2 linked regions of the Methylomagnum ishizawai genome follow. The protein of the gene in region 1 interacts with the protein of each later gene in a pairwise test. Links are inferred from orthologs where the notes say so. Each region holds a gene or a part of one and is shown on either strand. Other genes may lie near its edges.

Region 1 (2,926 bases):
CGTCATGACCGTGCTGACCGAGCCCTTGCCCTGGGTGGCGGCGGAGCGGCGGCGGGAAGTGACCAAGCTGGCCGATGGCATGTTCAGGATCGTGTTGCGCTATGGCTTCATGGAAACCCCGAACATCCCCCGCGTGCTGAAATCGAGCAGCCGCGAATTCGATATCGATCCCGCCGACACCACCTTCTTCCTCAGCCGCGAAACCCTCCTGCCTTCGCCCAGCCCCCAGATGGCGCTGTGGCGCATGAAGCTGTTCATCGGGCTGGCCCGCAACACCAGCAGCGCCGCCAGCTATTTCAGGATTCCCACCGACCGGGTGATCGAACTCGGCACCCAAGTGGTGTTGTGAATCCCGCTCCGCGGGGCGCATAGGCCATCGGGTGGACGCTGTGTTTCGCCCTGGGCCGGGCTTGGCATGGAATGCGCTAAGCCGCGCCTGACGGATCGCAGCCCGACTCTGTTAGAATCCCTGGCTTTTCCCATCCCCGCCCGAATCCGGGTCATTTTTCCCATCATGATCGAAAAATTACGCAACATCGCCATCATCGCCCATGTCGACCATGGCAAGACCACCCTGGTGGACAAGCTCCTACAGCAATCCGGCACCTTCGCCGCCCACGAGAAGGTGGAGGAGCGGGTCATGGACTCCAACGCCCTGGAGAAGGAGCGCGGCATCACCATCCTGGCGAAGAACACCGCCATCGATTGGAACGGCTACCACATCAACATCGTGGATACCCCCGGCCACGCCGATTTCGGTGGCGAGGTGGAGCGGGTGCTGTCGATGGTGGATTCGGTGTTGCTGCTGGTGGACGCGGTGGACGGCCCGATGCCGCAGACCCGCTTCGTGACCCAGAAGGCCTTCGCCCTGGGGCTGCACCCCATCGTGGTCATCAACAAGATCGACCGTCCCGGCGCCCGCGCCCATTGGGTGCTGGACCAGACCTTCGACCTGTTCGACAAGCTCGGCGCGACCGAGGCGCAACTGGATTTCCCGGTGGTCTACGCCTCCGCCCTCAACGGCTATGCCGGGGACAATCCCGACATCCGCGAGGGCAGCATGGACCCCTTGTTCCAGACCATCGTCGACAAGGTGCATCCGCCCCTGGTCAAGGAGGAGGGCGGCTTCCAGATGCAGATCAGCCAGTTGGACTACAACTCCTATGTCGGCGTGATCGGCATCGGGCGCATCCAGCGCGGCGCGGTCAAAACCAATACCCCGGTGGTGGTGGTGAGCCGCGACGGCAAGCAGCGCAACGCCCGCGTGTTGCAGGTGTTCGGCTTCAAAGGCTTGGAACGGGTCGAGGTGCCGGAGGCCAGCGCGGGCGATATTATCGCCTTCACCGGCATCGACGCCCTGGAAATCTCCGACACCATCTGCGCCCCCGACGCGGTGGAGATGCTGCCGCCCTTGACCGTGGACGAGCCCACCGTGACCATGACCTTCCAGGTCAACAATTCGCCGTTCGCGGGCAAGGAGGGCAAGTTCGTGACTTCCCGCCAGATCCGCGAGCGTTTGCAGCGCGAATTGCTGCACAACGTGGCGCTGCGGGTGGAAGATACCGCCGACCCCGACAAGTTCAAGGTCTCGGGCCGCGGCGAATTGCACCTCTCCATCCTGATCGAGAACATGCGCCGCGAGGGCTATGAACTGGGCGTGTCGCGCCCCGAGGTCATCGTCCGCGAGATCGATGGCGAGGCTTGCGAGCCCTACGAATCCGTCACCATCGAGGTGGAGGAGGCCAACCAGGGCGCGGTGATGGAGAAGCTGGGCGAGCGCAAGGGCGATTTGCTCAACATGGTGCCGGACGGCCAGGGCCGGGTGCGCCTCGAATACATGATGCCCTCGCGTGGCCTGATCGGCTTCCAGACCGAGTTCATGACCGCGACCTCCGGCACGGGGCTGCTCTACCACGTCTTCGACCACTACGGCCCGATGAAGAAGGGCGATATCGGCCAGCGCATCAATGGCGTGCTGGTGTCGATGGTGGCGGGCAAGGCGCTGGGCTACGCGCTGTTCAACCTACAGGAGCGCGGACGCTTGTTCATCGAACATGGCACCGAGGTCTATGAAGGCATGATCCTCGGCATCCATTCCCGCTCCAACGACCTGGTGGTCAACCCGACCAAGGCCAAGCAATTGACCAATATCCGCGCCGCCGGCAGCGATGAAAACATCCTGCTGACCCCGCCGATCAAGTTCAGCCTGGAGCAGGCGCTGGAATTCATCGACGACGACGAACTGGTCGAGGTGACGCCGAAGTCCATCCGCATCCGCAAGAAGCTGTTGTCCGAGAACGACCGCAAACGGGCGGGCCGCGCCGCCGCCGCCGAATAGGCCGGACAATAAAAAGCCCCGCCGGTCCGGCGGGGCTTTTTTATGCCCGGTGGTTGGGAAAAGCCCTAGACCTTGCGCTCGCTCCGCATCTTGCGCAACCGGACCAGGGTCAGGGCCGGGCCCGACACCGCGTAGCCGCCGAAGATCACGAACAGCATCAAGGGCGGGTTGGTGAACACCAGAGCGAACACCAGCATGATGAGGATGGCCCACAGGAAGGGCACCCGGCCCCGCAGGTCGAAATCCTTGAAGCTGTAATAGCGGAAATTGCTGACCATCAGGAGCCCCGTGGCCAGGGCCAGCCCGGCGGCGATATAGCTCACCGATTCGGCCTGGACCCCATGGCTCTCGCTGAACCATAGGAAGCCCGCCAGGATGGCGGCGGCGGAGGGGCTGGGCAGCCCCTGGAAATAGCGCTTGTCGGCGGTGGCGACCTGGGTGTTGAAGCGGGCCAGGCGCAGGGCCGCGCCCGCCGCGTGGACGAAGGCCGCGACCCAGCCGAATTTGCCGAGGCCCGCCAGCGACCAGACGTACATCGCCAGGGCCGGAGCCGCGCCGAACGAGACCATGTCGGCCATGCTGTCGTAT
Region 2 (2,961 bases), 1.4 Mb from region 1 along the record:
CTCGAAACCCACGCAATCGCCCAACGGCCTTTCCTCGACCACCCGGCATTCGTCCACCCGCGCCAAGGGCGGGCCGGACCGGCACCAGGCCAGGAATTGGGCGATGCGTTCGGGCGGGCCCTCGGCCAGGAGTTCGACCCCGCCATCGGCGCGGTTACGCGCCCAACCCGCCAACCCCAATTCCATCGCCTGGGCTTTCGCCGTCCCCCGGAAATACACGCCCTGTACCCGACCACTTACCCATACATGCACACGCTGTCGCATCGATCCCGGCCTCGCCCCCTTTCTGGTTTTCAAGTCTCCGATAGTGAACGCCCTGTCTTGGGCCGTGCGCCTGTGTGGTGTATCGCTACAGGCTGAGCAACATTACATCATAAATCGTTTCGCCCGATATCCGGATTAGCGGCTGATCGCCCAACAGCGATGGATCCGCGCATCCCGCTCGAAATCCTTGGGGAGCGTCCGGCGGCTGATGTCCTCGATCCGCAAATCGGCCAGCGCCTCCGTATCCAGCTTGAACCTGCGGTGGTTGGTGGAGAACAGCAACTTGCCGCCCGGTGCCAACAGCGCTACGCATTGGCGGATCAAGCCGACATGGTCGCGCTGCACATCGAGGGTGTCGCGCATCCGCTTGGAACTGGAGAAGGTCGGCGGGTCCAGGAAAACCAGGTCGTAGCGCCAACTGCCGCGCACCGCCTCGGCCAGCCATTCCAGGCAATCGGCTTGGATCAACTCGTGTTGATGGCCGCGCATCCCATTGAGTTCCAGGTTGCGTCCGGCCCAATCCAGATAGGTGCGCGACAGGTCGACCGTGGTGGTGGCGCTGGCCCCGCCGCGGATGGCGTGGACCGTGGCCGTGCCGGTGTAGGCGAACAGGTTGAGGAAGCTTTTCCCCTGGGCTTCCCGCTGGATCATGAGGCGCACCGGGCGGTGGTCGAGGAATAGCCCGGTATCCAGGTAATCCTCGAAATTCACCCAGAATTGGCAGCCGCCTTCCTCCACCACGAAGAACCGGCCCGATTCGGCTTGTTTCTCGTATTGGGCCGTGCCTTTCTGGCGGCGGCGGGTTTTGAGGAAGATTTGGGCGGGCGGTAGTTCCAGCACCGCTTGGATCGCGGCCAGGGCTTCGAGGCAGCGGTGTTCGGCCTTGGCCGGATCGACCGTGGCCGGGGCTTCGTATTCCTGGACCTGGGCCCAGAGTTGCTCGCCTTGGTAGAGATCGACCGCCACCGCGTATTCCGGCAGATCGGCGTCGTAGAGCCGGTAGCAACTGATGCCCTCCTGCTTGGCCCAGCGGCCCAGGTTTTTCAAATTCTTGCGCAAGCGGTTGGCGACCATGGCCGCACCGCCGCTGTGGACATCGATGGCGCGGGTTTGGCGGAATAGGGCGCTGTGCTGGCGTTGGGCTTCGCTCGGGGGGCCGCCTTCGCGCGGGGTGAAGAAGCGTTCCGGCGCGATCTCGAAGTTGAACAGCTTGCATTCGAGGGCCCCGTTGTAGAGGGCGTAGAACCGGCGGGCGCGGATGCCGAGCTTGAACGCCAGTTCCGGGTTGCCGGTGAACACGGCGGCCTGCCAGCCCTGGAAATGTTCGCGCAGGGTCGCGCCCAGTCCGGTGTAGAGCGGGACCAGGGTTTCCTCTTCGCCCAGGCGCTCGCCATAGGGTGGATTGGCCACCACCAGGCCGTGGGCCAGGCGCGGGCGGGCTTCGGCCATGGCTTTGCGCTCGATGTGGACCCGGCCACGCAAACCGGCGCGTTCGACGTTGGCGAGGGCGGTGTGGACGGCTGTGCGGTCGATGTCGTAGCCGACGATGGGGGGTAGATGTTCCAGTCCGGCTTGGGCTTGGGCCTGGGCCTCGTCGCGCAGGGTTTGCCAGAGGCCGGCCCGGTGTCCGCGCCAGCCCAGGAAGCCGAACCAGGACCGGCGCAGGCCGGGCGCGACATTCGCCGCCATCAGCGCGGCCTCGATGGGCAGGGTGCCGGAACCGCACATGGGGTCGATGAACTGCCCGCCCGCGGCGGCGAACTTGGGCCAACCGGCGCGGAGCAGGATCGCCGCCGCGAGGTTTTCCTTGAGCGGGGCCTTGCCGCCGTCGAGCCGGTAGCCGCGTTTGTGCAGGCTGTCGCCGGACAGGTCGATGCTGGCGGTGGCGAGGTCGCGGTCGAGATAGAGGTTGATGCGGATTTCAGGTTCGGCGAGGTCCACCGAGGGCCGGGTGCCCGAGCGGGCGCGGAAATAATCGACGACGGCGTCCTTGACCCGTTGCGCCCCGAACAGGGTGTGGGTGATCTGGGAACGGTTGGCGGCGAAATCGACGGCGAAGGTGGCTTCGGCGTCCATGTGGTCGGCCCACTCGATGCGGGCGGCCCCGGCGTAGAGGGCTTCGGGGCTGTCCGCCGGGAATTGGGCGATGGGCAGCAAGACCCGGTTGGCGAGGCGGGTCCAGAGACAGACGCGGTAGGCGGTTTCGAGGTCGCCGCCGAAGGCGACGCCGGCCTTGGCCTCGGCGACTTCTGGAATGCCCAGGTCGCGGAGTTCCTGGGCCAGGAGGAGTTCCAGCCCCAGGGGGGCGGTGGCGAAGAAGCGGTGGGTTGGATTCATGGGATCGGGCGTGGCGATGGGCTATGGGGAAAAGGGGGGACGCACCATAGCATGTGGGGGGGCGGGAGGATAGCGGGAGGAATGTCGCGGTTTGGGGGATTTTGCCATTGACGGTGATTCTAAAATGAGCGGTGTGCTTGATGGGCGAGATAGTTTGGCGTAGTGTCTGGGCTGTGATTCGGAAATGCCTATGGGTTATAAAGTTTCCTTCAACCTTAACTTGCCAAAACCGCCATGAAACCTTTCAAACTTACAATTTTATCGATCATCTTGTTGTTATCGCAGCCGGTCTTTGCCGAAGAAGAAGAGGAGGAGGATGTCAATGGTAAGGATTACGTCAAGATTTTTTTTCTTCCCAGT

The links.
Region 2: the proteins of typA (region 1) and rlmKL interact in binary tests that used the Escherichia coli proteins (3 or more experiments, as listed by UniProt). The link is inferred for Methylomagnum ishizawai from one-to-one orthologs.

The regions. Positions count from the first base shown.
Region 1 is NZ_AP019783.1:3,238,900-3,241,825, reverse strand. It holds typA (translational GTPase TypA), read left to right. Parts: upstream 1-514; coding sequence 515-2,338; downstream 2,339-2,926. Other genes in the region: pssA (CDP-diacylglycerol--serine O-phosphatidyltransferase), read right to left, coding at 2,404-2,926; K5658_RS14755 (potassium transporter Kup), read left to right, coding at 1-349. UniProt on the Escherichia coli protein: A 50S ribosomal subunit assembly protein with GTPase and nucleotide-independent chaperone activity, required for 50S subunit assembly at low temperatures, may also play a role in translation.
Region 2 is NZ_AP019783.1:1,803,868-1,806,828, forward strand. It holds rlmKL (bifunctional 23S rRNA (guanine(2069)-N(7))-methyltransferase RlmK/23S rRNA (guanine(2445)-N(2))-methyltransferase RlmL), read right to left. Parts: upstream 2,602-2,961; coding sequence 400-2,601; downstream 1-399. Other genes in the region: K5658_RS08270 (acylphosphatase), read right to left, coding at 1-264; K5658_RS08280 (hypothetical protein), read left to right, coding at 2,836-2,961. UniProt on the Escherichia coli protein: Specifically methylates the guanine in position 2445 (m2G2445) and the guanine in position 2069 (m7G2069) of 23S rRNA. Methylation occurs before assembly of 23S rRNA into 50S subunits.